DNA from 2 places in the Paenibacillus sp. 2RAB27 genome. Region 2 is predicted to be linked to the other one. Evidence: predicted binding sites of a transcription regulator. Region 2 holds the regulator's gene; the other holds the start of a gene.
What was found. Region 2 encodes Rex, which represses fermentation and respiration genes when NADH is low (regulators of the CRP and FNR family bind a similar motif). Its sites were predicted from a motif close to TTGTGAAATATTTCACAA; they were not measured.
Positions count from the first base shown of each region.

Region 1: a site for Rex is predicted at 2,388-2,405, ahead of AB4114_RS30725 (cytochrome ubiquinol oxidase subunit I). Genes of this name have one in related genera too.

Region 1 is NZ_JBFRGR010000039.1:15,036-19,221, reverse strand. Features, by position in the region: gene AB4114_RS30740 (heavy metal translocating P-type ATPase) at 1-1,181, shown strand, start outside; gene AB4114_RS30735 (heavy-metal-associated domain-containing protein) at 1,410-1,622, shown strand; gene AB4114_RS30730 (hypothetical protein) at 1,619-2,248, shown strand; gene AB4114_RS30725 (cytochrome ubiquinol oxidase subunit I) at 2,627-3,985, shown strand; gene AB4114_RS30720 (cytochrome d ubiquinol oxidase subunit II) at 3,982-4,186, shown strand, end outside.
Region 2 is NZ_JBFRGR010000001.1:246,304-260,714, forward strand. Features, by position in the region: gene AB4114_RS01070 (hypothetical protein) at 1-85, opposite strand, end outside; gene AB4114_RS01075 (cell wall elongation regulator TseB-like domain-containing protein) at 244-732, opposite strand; gene AB4114_RS01080 (amidohydrolase) at 776-2,071, opposite strand; gene AB4114_RS01085 (DUF47 domain-containing protein) at 2,330-2,956, shown strand; gene AB4114_RS01090 (anion permease) at 3,018-4,019, shown strand; gene AB4114_RS01095 (redox-sensing transcriptional repressor Rex) at 4,073-4,693, opposite strand; gene dinG (ATP-dependent DNA helicase DinG) at 4,698-7,556, opposite strand; gene AB4114_RS01105 (tetratricopeptide repeat protein) at 7,647-8,243, opposite strand; gene panD (aspartate 1-decarboxylase) at 8,334-8,717, opposite strand; gene panC (pantoate--beta-alanine ligase) at 8,724-9,593, opposite strand; gene panB (3-methyl-2-oxobutanoate hydroxymethyltransferase) at 9,618-10,472, opposite strand; gene AB4114_RS01125 (biotin--[acetyl-CoA-carboxylase] ligase) at 10,718-11,686, opposite strand; gene AB4114_RS01130 (CCA tRNA nucleotidyltransferase) at 12,322-13,608, opposite strand; gene bshA (N-acetyl-alpha-D-glucosaminyl L-malate synthase BshA) at 13,636-14,411, opposite strand, start outside.

The sequences.
Region 1 (4,186 bases), on a different contig from region 2:
TTGTTATTGCTATTGCTACCTTTATCGTTTGGTATGTTTGGCTAACGTCACAGGATTTAGGCGATGCCATGCAAGCGGCAATTTCCGTGCTAGTGATTGCTTGCCCATGCGCATTAGGGCTGGCAACACCTACTTCAATCATGGCGGGATCAGGTAGAGCGGCAGAGCATGGGATTCTATTCAAACGAAGCGAGCAGCTTGAAAATCTGCACAAGACCGATACCGTTGTTTTCGATAAAACAGGGACACTTACACTGGGAAAACCAGTGTTGACAGATATGATGGTTCACTTAGGAGAAGAGGATGAGTTCCTTAGGATTATTACCTCTGCTGAAACATTATCCGAGCACCCTGTAGCTGCAGCCCTCTTGCAAGCAGCGCAAAATAAGAATTTAACATTGATGGAGGCAACTGACTTCACCGCGAATCCTGGAATGGGTATTCAGGCCAAAGTTGGTGAACATACGGTCATTGTTGGGACTAAGAATTGGTTGCTCTCGAATAAGGTGAACTTTGCTGATGGGGAAGATCAAATCTCGAGACTCTTGCTGGAAGGTAAAACGGTCATGCTTGCTGCGATTGATCAAACATTCGCAGGGGTATTGGCAGTAACCGATGAATTAAGGAGCTCATCTGTAGCTACCATCAGAGAGTTAAGAAAAATGGGGAAGGAAGTGATCATGTTAACAGGAGATCAGGAGGAAACAGCGCGCATTATAGCGGATAAGGCAGGTATTCATCATGTGATCTCAGGTGTTCTCCCTGAAGGTAAAGCCCAAGTCATCCGAGATTTGAGGAAATCGCGCAAAAAAGTGTTGATGATTGGCGATGGTATTAATGATGCTCCTGCCCTGGCTAGTGCTAACTTTAGCATTGCACTTAGTAACGGAACGGATGTGGCAATTGAGGCTGCAGATATTACGTTAATGAATAATAATTTAATGCGTATACCTCAAGCCATTCTAATTAGCCGAAAGACGATCGATAACATCAAGCAGAATATGGTTGGTTCGCTAATTTATAATGCTATCGGTATTCCCATTGCAATGACAGGCTTAATGATGCCTTGGTTAGCTGGTGCAGCGATGGCGCTTAGTTCAGTAACCGTTATATTAAATGCTCTACGATTACAAAAAATATCGTTTCCAGTGGATGATTTTCAAGGAGGAGAAAGTAATTGAATATGTCGGATATGCATATGAATGCCGGGAAGTTCTTTCCTGTTTTCTTTTTCTTACTGTTGATAGGAACCTTTACCCTCTTTTGGATATGGTCAAAAGTTATTAATCGTCAAGATGATTCAGAAGATTGACATTAAAATAATCAAAGTTTATTAAAAGAACTATGTGTTCACACACAAGAATACAGTAGTTAAGAGGCAATTGTAAATTTGAAATGGGAGGAATAACATGAGTAAATTAATTTTCAAAGTGGAAGGTATGTCATGCAGTCATTGTGTAAATGCAATTGAAAGTACGTTAAGACAACTTGGTGCTGTGGGATCAGTTGATTTAGAGAATAAATCTGTTCACATTGTGTATGATGATGCGAATACCACGATAACATCAGATTTACTTAAAGAAGCAATTGAAAATAAAGGATTTGAGGTGATTGCTCAATGAAACGTAACCTTAGTAAAGTATTGGGATTAAGTGCTCTGATGAGTACGATACTTCCAAGTTTAACAGTCTCTGCTCACGAACATGGAGCGGATTCGTCAACAGATATGCAAATGGGTCCATCACAGCTAACCATTAATACAAGTATAGTTTCATTGATTTTCGTTCTCTTAGTAGCCATAGTACTCTTTTTCCATTTAAGATCGAAGAGCGCGTACTTATCTAAAATGACAGGTATGATGGCTGCGATGACAATTGCCATGGTATCGAGCTTAGTTGTTGGTACAATTGCAGGAATTCTCGTAACAACTTTATTTCTTTCAACGGTGATAGGCGTTACATTTGGCATGCTCATCGGTTATGTATCTGGCAAGTCATTACATTTGCTAGCTTCTCTGGATGGCATGTTAGCAGGAATAATGGGGGGCATGATGGGGGCCATGCTAGGTGTTATGGTGATTTCAGATTACCCTACACTTTCCATCATTTTTATAGATCTAGTACTAGTCGTTTCAATGTCAGTTCTCTACAAGCTTTTAGATAATGAAGAGATGGTGCACATAAAGAATAATGGGGGTTCAGTTTCTAATCTCAGAACGCCAACCGATTTTTCACAGATCGAAGTATAAAAGAAATCGAGTGAGATCATCACTCTGGATGAAATTATCCTTCTTGACGTTTATTTTTGTAAATTAAAATGTCGAGAAGGATAGCATTTTGGGATGTTCATAGGATCGTTACCGATTATTCGAAACGTCGTCACAATGATTGTGAAAATAATCACATTCTTTCTTGATTATCATTTATAATAGTTGTATAGCTGGAATTAACATCTATGTTCGGCAAGAAGGGGTGGAGTTCAATGAAACCTAATCACGATAATCAACGGATTGCTAAGCAGGAAAAGCGACTTATTATACTATGTATCGCTGTAGCAAGCATTATGTTGCTCTCGTTAACTAAGTATCTATTTAAATAAGAACAATACTAAAAGAGGGGGGATTTTCATGTTTCTAACTAACTACGATCCAGTGATGTACAGTCGAATACTTACCGGGTTGACCCTTGCATTTCATATTATTTTTGCCACTATTGGGGTAGGGGTTCCTCTTATGATCGCCCTTGCGGAGTGGATAGGCATCAGACGCAACGATGATCATTATCTACTTATGGCAAGGCGTTGGGCTCGCGGCTTTGTTATTACCGTTGCCGTCGGTGTCGTTACGGGAACTGCAATTGGGCTTCAGCTAAGTCTATTATGGCCAAGCTTTATGAAAATAGCCGGACAATCCATCGCTATCCCGCTCTTCTTGGAGACATTCGCCTTCTTCTTTGAAGCGATATTCCTTGGCATTTATCTCTATACCTGGGACCGCTTCAAGAATAAAATGGCACATTTCTGGATGCTCATTCCCGTCGTAATTGGATCTTCAGCTTCAGCGTTCTTTATTACTGTGGTTAATGCATTTATGAATGCGCCAGCAGGTGTAACCGTAAAGGATGGCAAAATAACAGATATCTCTCCTTTTGGCGCAATGCTGAGCCCAGCTATGCCAACTAAAGTCTCACACGTACTCGTTACTGCTTACCTAACTTGTGCTTTTATTTTAGCGGCTATCTCAGCTTGGTCATTACTCAAGGGACGTAATCATGTATATTACAAAAAAGCACTCAAACTCAGCATGATATCAGCTTGTGTATTTCTTCTTTCAAGCGCTATTATTGGGGACTTGTCAGGTAAGTATCTAGCGAATTATCAACCTGAGAAGCTGGCCGCGATGGAATGGCATTTCGAAACGTCGAAACAAGCTCCTCTCGTCTTGGGAGGTATCTTAACGGACGATAATGAGATCAAATACGGTGTCAAAATCCCGTTCGCCCTCAGTATTCTCGCTCATGGACTTCCGAACGCTGAAGTTAAAMGGCTTAACGATATTCCTGCTGATGAAACGCCACCGCTTTGGATTCATTATTTGTTCGATCTCAAAATGAGCTTCGTTGCCATGATGGTTATCATCYCACTGATTTTTTTATTCTTATTATGGCGCAAACGTTCACTTATTTATTCGAATAAATGGTTGCTGCGCGGTATTATTCTCGCTGCACCACTTGCAATGTTGACGATAGAGCACGGCTGGATTTTCGCAGAGGTTGGTCGCCAACCTTGGATTCTTCATGGAATCATGAAAACATCAGAAGGAGCTACCGTCTCCGATCATGTAGATACGATGCTCATTATCTTTGCACTTCTTTATATTGTACTCGGATTGACGGCCATTCGGGTAATGTTGCGCATGTTCCGTAATAATCGGGCAGAGGATGAAATCGTGGCAAGAGGGATAGAAGGGGGAGGAGGTGTGCAATGAGTTATGAAGTGATAGGAATTTCTATTTTATGGCTATTCCTGTTCGGTTACTTAATTATAGCCTCGATTGACTTCGGCGCTGGATTTTTTAGCTATTACAGCACGATAACGGGTAAACGGCACCTGATCAACAATGTGATCGAACGTTATCTTTCCCCCGTATGGGAAGTTACTAATGTGTTCCTTGTCTTTTTCTTTGTCG
Region 2 (14,411 bases):
TATAGGCGAACCAGCCTCCAAAAAGTACTCCAGCCGATATAATCACGCTCAAAATAACAGGTAAAACGCGTAGCTTCATCTTCATAGGTAGGCATCCACCTTTCTGTTAATGATAGTTTTGTATGCCTCGAAAGCAATACGTTAAGTATATCACTACATATACACGATATGCCTTATGTAAACAGTGGAAACACAAGAAAGTCATCATCATCGTCTAAAATACAATAAAAAAACTCAACCTTCTTATTGAAGGCTGAGCCGATACGTATCCAGATAAGTACCATCTTTGAAAGTGTAGTAATCATAGAAATACCGCGTACCTCTATCTTCCTTCGTCTTATAAAATACTTCCCACACATAGTCATTTCCTAATTTGCCTGGTATGGCTCGCTCAATTTCACTGCTCGGCGCCTTTTTCAATACAGCAGCGCGGGCTTGCTCTTCAGTGAAGGCTTCCTCCGCCATTTCCGTATGAACATCTTCCGCTGATACCCAAGCAATTAAACGCTGTCCTAGCTTGTTCTCCCCATAAACAATCTGAAACGGCTCATCACCGTAGAAAAAATCCACTTTTGATGCCTTTGTCATCATACTTCCGACATAGGCTTTTTCAACAGCTACACGTTTCTCATCCCAGTGTTCGTTCTGCACATTCAGGTAGAATCGGCTAAACACGACACCCAGCGTTGCTACAATAAAAACGCCAAGTGTGATCGTTCGCTTCGCATTCATAACTGCCGCGCACCTCCTCAAAACCACTTACTTTGCCGAAGCATTAACCTTTTAGTCGATCAAAACAACTTTCAAATTCACGCTTAATTTTCTCTTCATCTAAAGTAAGACACTCACCTTTACGGACGATCCACTTCCCATCCACGCACACATCAACGACATCTTTCGCACACGCGGAGTACACAATGTGGGAAACGAAGTCTGTCTTCGGAAGAAAATGAGGCTGATCAATATCCAGTCCGATGAAGTCTGCTTTCATGCCAGGCTCAAGTAAACCGACATCCTCCAGCCAAATGGATTCTGCTCCCATCCGAGTTCCAAGCAACAAGGCTTCTTTCGCAGGAATCGCTAATGGATCACCAGTTACTCCTTTATGTATAAGAGCTGCCAATCGCATTTCCTCGAACATGTCCAAATTGTTATTGGATGCCGCTCCGTCTGTACCTAAAGAAACTTTAACGCCAGCACGTAATAATTCTGGAAGACGGGCTACACCGCTCGCAAGCTTGAGATTGCTGCCTGGATTGTGAGACACACGTACATCATATTGTTTGAGAATAGCTATTTCTTCATCGTTCAAATGAACACCATGCGCAACAAGCGTTGGGCGAGTGAACACGCCTAGCTTTTCCAAATGCGCCACAGGTCTAGCGCCATACTGTTCAACATTGGCTTCAACTTCACGGCGTGTTTCCGACATGTGCGTATGTATTGGAAGATTTAGATCATGTGCAGCTTGTACAATACGCTCGATATAATCTGGCGGACATGTGTAAGGGGCATGAGGAGACATCATCGTAGTAATTCTACCATCCGCCTTACCATGCCAGTTCTTTGCAAATTCAGTAGCTTCAATCAGCTTAGCTGTTTGCACATTTGGCGGACACAAACCGATCACACCGCGGGTCAAGACGCCGCGCATCCCCGATTCCTCAACCGCTAAGGCAACTTCATTCATATGGTCATACATATCGACAAATGTCGTTGTGCCGCCTTTGATCATTTCAAGGATCGACAACCGCGTTCCCCATTTGACATCCTGCGAAGTAAATTTCCCTTCCATTGGCCACATTTTTTCCTCTAACCATACTTGCAGTGCTAAGTCGTCACCATAACCGCGGAGCAATGACATCGCAGCATGTCCATGTGTATTCACAAGTCCAGGCATGTACAGCTTATTCGTTCCGTCAATCACTTCATCGTAATTGTCTAACGGTTCAGGTACTTCAGTCCCAATGTATGTAATCTGACTGCCTTCAATAACCATGCAGCCCTTGATCGATGTTTTGTCTTCCTTATTAGAAATAAAAATACCATTTGAAATTAATGTTTTTTTCATAGTAAAAAACCCTCTCTATGCTCATTCTATAAACAACTACTGCTCCATAAACTTTACATCTTCATGCCTCTAAAATCAAGGTAAGCAAAAGCTATTCACTTCATGTTAAGAAATTGTAAATATTCACGGAATTTTCGTTGCGTTTGACCTTATGAGTATGATACTTTATTCATTGTGAGTTTTTTCTACAATTTGGTCAAACTCGATCCACAAATTCGTTCAAAAACTTGTACATATAGTAAAAATTAGGAGGATTCTATGACAACGTTATTCACCAGAAAGAACGAAGTCGATTTCTTGCAACTTCTTATCCGTGCTGCAGAGAACGCCTTGCAAACTGCTCAACTGTTTCGCACTGCCATGATGGGTGATAAGCCACCAATTGAGTATGTAACAGCGATTCATGATCTTGAGCATGCAGGAGACTCGATCACACATGACATTTTCAGAGGTTTGAACAAAGTCTTTATCACTCCTATTGATCGAGAAGATATCATGGTTCTTGCATCCAAGGTTGATGATGTTACCGATGGTATTGAGGCTACGATTGCTCGTTTCGACTATTTAAATGTTTCTCATACGGATACCTACATGAAAGATTTTTCTGGTGTAATCGTAGACTCCTGTCAACATATGCTAGATGCTTTCAAGCTTTTAGCCAAGAAAAAATATATGCAAATTCCAGAACACACTGTGGCTATAAATAAGTTAGAGAATGATGGAGATCGTTTGATGCGCGAAGGAATTCGTCAAATTTTTATCACGCGCAAAGATCCGTACGAAGATTTTAAACTCAAAGAAATTTACGAGCGTCTTGAAGAAACAACCGATGCTTGTGAAGATGTTGCCAACATTCTTGACAGTGTAGTACTTCGCTACTCCTAAGACACAACATGTCTCTGTGTACGAAGAAAGTTTTCCACTTGGAAAACGCTAGGAGGAACTCATGCTAACTTATTTGATCATTATCGTTGCTCTAGCCCTGCTATTCGACTTCATCAATGGATTCCACGATACAGCTAATGCGATTGCTACTTCCATTTCTACGCGAGCATTGAGCCCGCGAGTCGCCATTTTCATGGCTGCTTCACTCAACTTTGTTGGTGCCATGGTTTCATCGGAAGTAGCCAAAACAGTAGGCGGAAGTATTGCCAATCCTGCGAAGATTGAAAATGGGGTTGAAGTCGTGATTGCAGCCTTGCTTGCAGCAATCATCTGGAACTTACTTACATGGTATTTGTCCATCCCATCTTCGTCCTCCCACACATTGCTTGGTGCCTTAGCCGGTGCTGTAATTGCAGGTGCTGGTTTCAATGGCGTTAACTGGAGTGGTTTCACGCAAATTATTATCATTCTCATTTTATCGCCGATTATAGCATTCGTTCTAGGGTATCTCATTATGGTATTGATCAAAAATATCGTGCTGTGGTCAGGGAATACCTCCAGATCTAAGCTAAATCGTGGTTTTCGTACGTTACAAATCCTATCCGCCGGATTACTTTCCTATTCACATGGTGGTAACGATGCTCAGAAAGCGATGGGCATTATCGTATTTGGTCTCGTTGCGGCTGGTGTGCAAGATGATTTGAATGTACCCATCTGGGTTAAAATTGCTGCCGCACTTGCTATGGGACTTGGAACATCGATTGGTGGATGGCGTATTATTAAAACCGTTTCAGGTAAAATTGTTAAAATTGAACCGATTAACGGTTTCGCTGCCGACTTGACGTCTTCAATTGTCATTCAAATCTCAACCTTCATTGGTAAACCATTATCAACGACACATGTTATTTCCTCAGCGATCATCGGGACAGGCAGTGTCTTGCGTTTCCATGAAGTACAATGGGGCACGGTAGGACGAATGTTAATCACTTGGGTTATTACCATTCCAATCTCGATGGTCCTTGCTTACACGCTGTACTTTGCGATATTCCGTTTAATCATGTAATGAGAAACAAAGGCACGACCCGCTGAAACTGCGCGGGTCGTGCCTTTTTCGTTCTAATCGAGATAATAGGCTAAACTTTGAAGCTCGGTCGTAAAATCCGCATAGTGAACGCGCACATCCGGCGGCACCTTGATGATGACTGGAGCAAAGTTCAAGATCGCTTCAATCCCACAAGCAACGAATTCATTCGCTACATTTTGTGCTTCAGCCGCGGGAACGGTAATAATACCGATTCGCACACCAAGCTCAGACATAACCGACTTCATTTTATCCATGGGGAGCACAACCAAGTTATTAATCACTTCGCCTATCTTAGAAGGCATGGCATCGAATAAAGCTACAATTTTCATATCATTACGTAAGTACGTATTATAATTGCAAAGTGCTCTGCCTAAATTTCCTGCGCCAACGAGTGCAACTTGAATATGTCGATCTAATTTAAGAATCTGCCGAATTTTCTCTATCAAATAATTGATATCATAGCCTATTCCTTTTTTGCCAAACTCGCCAAAATAAGCTAAGTCCTTCCGAATTTGAGCAGGATTCAGATCTAACTTCTGACCTAAATCCTGAGAAGACACCGTGGAAACATTGTTCATTTGCAACTCGTTTAGATAGCGTAAATAGATAGGTAATCTGCGGACAACAGCTTCTGAAATTTTTTGTGTTTTCACGTTCTTAAGCTCCTCCCATCCATTGCTCAATCCTCGGCAGCATTTGTTCGCAGGTCATGTGCTCGATCTTCGGACCAGGCAACGAATAGAGGAAGTGCTTGCCATAATACGTTTCAATAACACGTGTATCATAGATAATGACGATCCCTTTGTCTGATGCCCTCCGAACTAATCGACCGAAGCCTTGTTTAAATCGAATAACAGCTTGAGGTACAGAAAATTTCATAAATGGATTCTCATTGCGCTTCTTGATATTCTCACATTTGGCTTCTACAAGCGGGTGATTCGGTGGTTGGAACGGGAGACGAATGATCGCCAGACAACTTAGCGCATCTCCTGGAATATCTACACCTTCCCAGAATGAGCTAGTGCCCAGTAACACGCACATTTTGTTATCTTGGAACATTCGGGTCAACTTACTGCGATTGCCGCTGTCAACACCCTGGCCAAGCACAGTGATGCCATGTGGGCTCAGCTTTTCTTTCATCCCTGCATGTACTAGCTTCAACATCCGATTCGAGGTACATAGAACCAGCATTCGCCCCTTCGTTACCTGAGCCACATCACTCAAAGAGTTGATCAGTGCTTCGATGAACACGGGATCCCCCGCTCCCTTAATCGTTGGGAAATTACGTGGAATGACGACTAATGCTTGCTCACGATAGTTAAATGGAGATGGCAACTGTACTGTTTTCAGCTTACCTGACTCTTCGTCCTCCGGAATGGCTAAACCAAGTTGCTCCGCTGAGTATTGGAACGATTTATTCACTGAAAGCGTTGCAGACGTTAGAATAATGCTGTCTTTCGTTTCAAAGAAATGCTGCTGCAGCAACCCGCTTACATCCGTTGGTACAGAATTCAGCTGTACCGATTTGGCTTTCGCATACGTGCCGGCTTCAATCCAATACACGTACCCTTCGTCTGCCATTTTCATAAAGAAATGCAGCGCATCACGATGGGCATACAACTCTTTCACGGTTCCATTTAGATCGGTGACTAATCCTTGAACACCAAGTCCATCCTGCTGTTCCTTTAGCTCACTCAACAATTTATCCAAAGTTCGCAAAAGCTCATTCGCATTCAGATAAATGTTATCCTCCATAATCAACAGCTCGCGCCAATTTGCAGGCAGTGTCTCCGGTTTCAAACGCAATACATATTGCGAAGTTTCCGATTGCGAAGGATCACTTTTGGAGGAAACCAATTCGTACAGGGCTTCACTTAAACGTTCCCAGTCCTCTTTGATCGAAATAATTTTCGGGAATAGACCATCAATCGTTTGGCTCCATGCCGCTGCTCGCTCTCCCGCCTCATCCGATTTCTGTAATCGGAACCGAAGCATCGGAAGTTGACCGCTGCGATTATCCTTATACAGCCACAATAAGGAATGGTAGAACGCTGATGCATGCAGCTCGATTCCGAGGTGCTTGCTTGCCACTTCTTCAAAGTGATGCGCCTCATCAATTACAAGGTGCTTGTAGGACGGTAGAAGCCGGTTCTCAGCCTTCATATCCGTAAAGAGGAGGGAATGGTTCGTGATGATCACATCTGACGTGTTGGCATCATTACGAGCTCTGTGGTAGAAGCACTTCTTATACCAAGGGCACATGCGGTTTAAACAAGAATCGGTATCACTCGCAACCGAGTACCAGAATTGGGCACCTTTGTTGCCAAAGTGCAGTTCTTCCTCATCCCCATGTTCAGTTTCACTTAGCCAAACGACCATTTGCGCGGCTGTTATTGGGTCTTCTCTGCCATTTTCGTAGTCCCGAGTTGTGAGCTTCGTTTCGAACTTACGAAGGCACAGATAGTGACTTCTTCCTTTGAGGACAGCTGCTTTGAACGGAACAGGAAAAATTTCTTTTAACAAAGGAATATCCCGCTCACGCAGCTGCTCCTGCAAATTTATCGTATGTGTCGAGACGACCACTTTCTTCTCATATTTCAAACCGTAATAGATCGAGGGAATCAAGTACCCCAGTGATTTGCCCGTCCCTGTTCCAGCTTCAATCATCAAATGCTGATCGGCCTCGAGAGACTTCTCCACTTCCAGAATCATTTGATCCTGGGATTCACGATCCTCATACACCTCGAATCGTTGCTGGAGCGCAGATTTCAATCCTTGCTGAAACGCTTGAAAAGAAGCACCTAGCGCTTCAGTGACCTCGAACTCCGTTCGAAGCTCATCTTCATCGCCCCAATCCGTCACATTCAATGTAAATTGACGGAAGTAACGATTCGTATCCATATCCACACTAGTTACTGATTCTTTATATAAACAAATTTCATCTAGAAACCAGCCCAAATCCGTGTTACCGTTTTCGAAAATTTGGTTCAACCGCTGTACCGTTAAGAGAGGCAATCCCAGTAAACGATCCAAGCAATGGATCCAAATCAATGCCGTAACTTCCGCATCACTATCAGCTTGATGTGGCCTTTCATGATCAATACCAAACAACGCCGCCACCATACTAAGCTGTAGACTAGAAATGGACGGAAATAAAATACGCAGCATATCCATGGTGTCCAGGACACGACCCGAGAAAGGAGGATAGCCCGTTCTTGTTAGTCCTCGCTGCAGAAATGATAAGTCAAACGCTGCTTGATGCGCGACAAGCACACAATCAAACAAGAGTGGAAACATGTCTGACATCACCTGATCGAGTGATGGTGCATCCTCAACCATCTCATTGGTAATCCCTGTTAAAGTTGTAATCGAAGAAGGTATACTAATCCCTGGGTTCACCAGAGAAGTATACCTGTCTGTAATTTCAAATTGATCTATGATGACGAGTCCAACCTGTATAATTTCGTCCCCAGGCTGACTTCCTGTCGTTTCAAAATCCAAAACTGCAAATTTCATAACGTCTATCTTCAATCCCTTCGTCCTACACTTCTCCTAGCATACCAAATCTGATTAGGAAAAGGGAATACCTTGTTTTACCGTTTCGGTTTAGGACTCATCGAGATTGATTAGCGGCTCCATACAAGAGGGGTCGGTATGATAGGCTTTTTGAAAATATTCGAAAGCTTTCTCTAGGTTCTGATTTTGCACTTGAATACAACCCATCGCGTTATAAGAAATAGCTTTCATCTTTGAATTTTTCGTCAATGGCAAGAGGAATTTGAAGTGCTGATACGCATCGCCAAACTCCCCTTTACGCAAATGACCCATCGCTAAATACACTCGCGCTAATAAGAAATCTGGCTGCCGCTGAATCAGCACCTCGAATTCTTTAATCGCTTGATCATACATGTACAACTTATAATACCCTTGCCCGCGCATGAATTCTTCAGTTTGCTTGCCGGACATGTCGAGCTCCATCAGTTCATCATGTAAGGTTTGTGTATGGCTGATCGGCACCGCCCCATAAAACTTTCCCAGCTTCTCCTCAAAAAGCAGCCACGCCTCGATGAATTCATCACTCATCGTTTTTAACACTTGCAATTGTTCGTCTAGTTCGGCCTTTTTCTCCACATCGCTGTTCGGATATTCCTTCTGAATTTCTTCCAAAACCTCATTCATTGTGGAAAATAAATGCTTAAACATTTGGCATCCCCACCTTTGCTTCGAAAGCTTACCCTCATTCTTTGTAAACAAAGACGTTTTCATGCATGCTAGTGGTTCCGCCGTAAATCTTTAGAGAACGGTTGAATGTTCTTCTTCCTTCAGCAATTGGGCAACGGTGTTGTTTGCTCCCATAATGGCAATCGTTGGGTGATGCTTTTTCGCTTCTTCGTCGCTCATCATAGCATAAGAAACAATAATAATGGTATCACCTGTTTGAACGAGTCTGGCTGCCGCACCATTCAGGCATATCACACCTGTGCCGCGTGGCCCAGGAATAATATACGTCTCCAGACGTGCACCGTTGTTGTTATTCACGATTTGCACTTTCTCATTTGGTAGCATATCTACAAGATCGATTAAATCCTCATCGATCGTGATACTGCCAATATAGTTTAAATTCGCCTCTGTAACCGTGGCGCGGTGAATCTTCGCTTTCATCATTGTGCGAAACATAAGACGTCACTTCCTGACTTGTAGAATAAGATTATCAATTAAACGTGTTTTCCCAAACTTCACAGCCAGCGCAATAATAAGAGTAGTAATAGAATGGCTATGTTCAAAAGGCTCTAAAGTTGGGTAGGACAATACTTCAGCGTAATCGATAACGGCGAGTGGCGCCGTTTGAATATGATCTCGGACTAAGATTTCTAGCTCTTGGGATGTAAAAGAGGATGCTGACTTGCTTTCGATAAATGTCTTCGCTTTCTGTAAGGACTGAGACAATACCAACGCTTGCTGGCGTTCTTCTGGAGATAGATACACATTACGCGAGCTCATCGCCAAGCCATCGTTCTCACGTAAGGTCGGGCAAGGCACGATTTCTACGGGTAAATTTAAATCAAGAACCATCTGCTCGATAACTGCGACTTGTTGTGCATCCTTCAAACCGAAGAAAGCTTGATCAGGCTGCACAATATGAAACAGCTTGCTAACTACTGTTGCTACGCCATCAAAATGACCAGGTCTTGAAGCGCCGCAGAGTCTCGTTGTGACCTCTGACACACTCACCGTGGTGCGTGTTGGTGTTGGGTACATCTCATCTACGGAAGGCATAAATACGATATCCACACCTGCCGCCTCAGCTACTGCCAAATCATTCTCCGCATTGCGGGGATAACGTTCAAAATCTTCACCAGGACCGAACTGCAACGGATTCACAAAAATACTCAATACAACTAATCCACTTTGTGAACGAGCTTTTTGGAGAAGACTCGCATGTCCATCATGTAAAAATCCCATTGTCGGCACGAAGCCAACCGACTGATCGTTCTTGCGACGATACGCCTTAATTCGAGCTCTTAAATCGGCAATTGTCTGAACCACTTCCATGGTGTGGATTGCTTCCATGACCAATCACTCCTTATCGCCGTATAGATATTGAACAACATCATTGTCCATATGAAATGTATTTTCTTGCGCTGGGAACGTCCGCGCTTTCACTTCTTTCACATATTCGCCAATCCCTGCACGGATAGTTTCCCCGATATTTGCATAGGCTTTAACAAACTTTCTGGGAGCACTGTCAGAACCATACTGCAGCAAATCATGATACACAAGCACTTGCCCATCACAATGCACACCAGAGCCTATGCCAATTGTGGGAATGGACAGCTGCTTCGTGATCCATGCCGCTAATTCATCCGTCACCAGTTCCAGAACAACCGCGAACGCACCTGCTTCTTCAATCGCCTTGGCATCACTCAACAGCTTCTCCGCTTGCTCCGAGCTGCGCCCTTGCACACGAAAGCCTCCAAGTTGGTGAACCGATTGCGGTGTTAGCCCCAAATGGCCAACGACTGGAACGCCTGCTTCCGTAATCGCTTTGACCGTAGCCGCGATCTCTGCGCCACCTTCCAATTTAACCGCCTTAGCGCCGCCTTCACGCATCAAACGTCCAACACCTTGTAAAGTAGCGTCCAAGCTGCCGTGGTACGTTAAGAATGGCATATCAGCGACGACAAACGTATTCGCGGCTCCACGTACAGCAGCACGTGTATGATAAACCATATCATCCAGAGTAACAGGCAGTGTAGAATCATACCCTAACACTACATTCCCTAGTGAATCTCCAACTAGAATGACATCAATACCTGCTTCTTCCGACAACCGTGCTGAAGGATAATCGTAGGCCGTTACCATCGTAATCGGTACGCCGTCTTGCTTCATTTTTCTCATCTTTGCAGTCGTTAGCGCTTTACGTTGTTCCACAGTAATCCCAGCTTCCTCATATAAAATAAAAAACCTTTTAGCTAAGAGCTAAAAGGAACGCATGCAGAAAGAATCAATGATCCCTCTGTCTCGGTCCTATAAGGCTCAGAGCAGAATCCAACATCTTGTTTCAGTTATTTCGGTTCAATTGCCAGATCAACTTCCAAGTGCAGTTCCTATAAGGATACCGCCTTATGCTTCTATTATACCAAAGCTTGCTTCTGGAGGATACCCTTTATCTCCCACTACTTCAGTTCAATGTCTCCGGAATAAATTTTAACCCGTTCACCATTCGGGGTTATCACCGTCAAAGCACCTGTATCATCCAACGAATCTGCGATACCTTCAATAAAGCCTGATGGTGTTGATGTCCGAATCGGTCTCTTCAGCGTGACACTTAAGGCTTCCCATAATAAACGAATTGGGGCAAATCCCTTTTCCATATAAAGGGCATACATATCCTCGAATTCCAAAAGAAAAGCTTGTACTAATCCCTCGCGTGAAACTTTTCCGCCGGACTCAATCGCTAAAGAAGTTGCAATCGAGCGCAGTTCTTCCGGATAATCCTCTTCTAACAAATTGACGCTGATGCCAATCCCCGCAATCACATACTTTAAGCGCTCGTCCTCGCCACTGCTTTCCAGCAAAATACCACTAACTTTCTTCCCATGTATAAGAAGATCATTAGGCCATTTGATGCCAATTTCAACTTGGCATACTTTCTGAATGGCACGACATAGAGCAACTGCACTAAGCAGAGTTAGCTGCGGCATGAAGTATACAGGAATACGCGGTGTAAGAATAAGACTCAGCCAGATCCCCTTACCCGATGGAGAATGCCAGCTGCGCCCCATTCGGCCTCTACCTGCTGTCTGCCTCTCTGCGAGCACAATCGTGCCCTCAGGTGCTCCAGACGCGACCAGCTTATGTGCAATCGTTTGAGTAGAATCTACTTCATCATAAATGTGTACTTTTTGACCAAGCACTTTCGTTTTCATGCCATTCAATAACTCACTGACCTGCCACTTCGCTGGCTTACTTATTAAACGATACCCTTTGCGTGAAGCCGCTTCAAAAGCGTAGCCCTCTGCACGAAGTTCCTCGATGTGCTTCCAGATCGCAGTACGGCTCACACCTAAACGCCGACTGATTTCTGCTCCGGATACATAAGTTTCAGGAGTTTCCTCAAAAAGCTCTAAAATTCGTTCATTCATACGATTTCACTCGCAATCTTATAGTTTGATCTATAGCAGCGCAGGTGTGCGCTTGATTTCTAATATTAATTTAATAGTTCTAACTCGATAAACTAGCTAGTTCATGTGTACAAGGTACATCTAATTCGACTAACTAGCTAATTCATGCGTACAAGGTACATCTAATTCGACTAACTAGCTAATTCATGTGTACAAGGTACATCTAATTCGACTAACTAGCTACTTTATCCTTGCAAGATACCTATAACGCGACTTACTAGCTACTTCATGAACTACAAGATACCTCCAACTCGACTTACTAGCTACCTTATGCTTATAAGATACTTTTACCCAAACTAGCTACCACACAACCACCAACTTTTTCAAATAACTGGATTTCATGTAGGTATTTTGAGTAAAAAAGCGCCCAAATCAGGATTAGCTGGATTTAATGTAGTTAATTCCGAGGAATTCTTGCTTTTTCACTTGGAAGGCACTATTTAACTGGAGGTTCTCCAGTTAAATACAATTCTAAGCAACAATCACGAAAATTAAATGTAGTTTTTACAGTTATTCAACTTCGTGAGTACAAGTGATCGAAAGTAAAAGCAATGGCTTCCCTATCCGCCACTCAAAAGAAAAACCGCACAGCGCTGCTACTTCGCAGCCTGCGCGGCGTAAATCAGAGCCTCGCGCTCATTCGGGATTTCCCCGAGAGCCGCTCGCTCGAGCAGATCCAGCAGCAGCCTGCCCATCCATGGGCCGGGCTGCCGATCAAGGGCCGCCGCCACATCCTGGCCGGATATGGCGAGTTCCTTCAGGCTGAAGCAAGGGACCTCCTTCAGCCAATCCTCCCCGCGCCTCAATAACTCCGGCGCCGTCTCAACCAAGAAGCGCGCCAAACCACCGCGCTTCCCCTCCACCGGCGGCAGCTCGCGCAGCAGCCGCAATAACGCGCGGGCTGCGGCTTCGCCGCGGCGCACCGCGCCAAGCTTCCAGACCCGCTCCAGCGGAGCCAGGTCATCCGCCTGGGCCTGCGCGGCAACAGCCTCGCGCAGGGCAAGAACTTCCGCGACCGCTGCGCCATCGGCGCGGGAGAACGTCAGCTCCTGGAGCGCCGCGCGGACGATGTCCGCTGGCACCTCCAGAAGCATCAGCAGCATTGCCCAGCGGTCATGCTGCCCCTCCAGCGCGCTGACAGCGTCCAGCGCGTCGTCCCAGGCGAGCCAGGCTTCAAAAGGCAGCGGAAGCTGCTTTTTGAGGTACGCCAGCAGGCCGCTCGCCAGCAGTAGCCGGACAGCCCGCGCAGGGGCTGGGCCTTCAACCATGCGCTGCAGCTCGCTGCGCACGCGCTCCATCGCGATATGGCGCAGCAATGGGGCATTCGCCAGCAGCGCTTGCCAAGTGCTAGCCTCGATCTCTAGACCGTAGGTCGAGGCGAAACGAATACAGCGAAGCATGCGCAGCGCATCTTCGCCAAAGCGCTCTTCCGCAATACCTACGCAGCGGAGCACGCCAGCGGCCAAATCCGCTTGCCCATCATAAGGATCCTGCAGAACACCAGCTACATCCATAGCCATCGCGTTCATCGTGAAATCCCTCCGCCTTAAATCCTCGGTTAAATCCGAAATATAGGCAACAGAGGCAGGACGACGAAAACCTTCGTACGCTGCCTCCTTACGGAAGGTCGTTACCTCATAGGCTCCTTGAGCTATCAGAACGGTTACAGTGCCGTGTTGGAGTCCTGTTGGCACCGTCCTCTGAAAAATTTCAATAACCTGCTCTGGCAGCGCAGAGGTGGCGATATCAATGTCTTTGATTGGTCGTTCCAGTACAGCATCACGTACACAGCCACCGACATAATAGGCCTCATAACCAGCTTCCATGAGCGTCGTTAATACCTCCGAAGCACCTGGATCATTCATTCCCTTACCTGCATCCAACTTAATTCTCCTATCCAGTTAGCATCCTTATTGACACGAAGATGCTGAAATGCGATGTGATTCAGGGAGTTCCCGTCCTAAAACGCGATAGTAAATCTCCTCGTATTGAACAGTTGTAATATCGTTACAGAACGTATACCGCGCACGGTTCAAACAATTCTGTGCCATTTGTTCATACATCACTTGATTTTTCAACAGATTAATCGCATAGTCGGCCATTTGCTCCGTATCACCGACTTCGGCTAGAAACCCAGTTTCACCATGAGTAATCAACTCAGGAATTCCACCTGCATTGGATCCAATTGTTGGCACACCGCAAGCCATAGCTTCAAGTGCTACAAGTCCGAAGCTTTCTTTCTCAGAAGGAAGCAGCATGAGGTCTGCGAGTGAAATGACTTGAGCCACATCATCCTGCTTACCGCAGAACGTAACTTTATCCGTGAGACCCAATTCCTTCACCTTCGAAATCATTTTCGAAAGATCTGGACCTTCCCCAACAAACAATAGGCGAGATGGCACTTCCTTGCTAACCTTTGCGAAAATATCCACAACATCCTGTACGCGTTTCACTGGTCGGAAATTGGAAATATGAATTAGGATTTTCTCATCTGGCCGCGCGAATTCGCCTCTTAGCTTCGATATATCTCGCGGGTAATACACCCGTTTATCTACAAAGTTATAAGTCAAATCAATATCACGATCAATGGCTAGCAATTCCCGTGTTTCTTTGATGAGATCCTTGGAAACTGCCGTTACAGCATCACTTTCATTGATGGCATAACGGATAAGATCCGAAATCGATT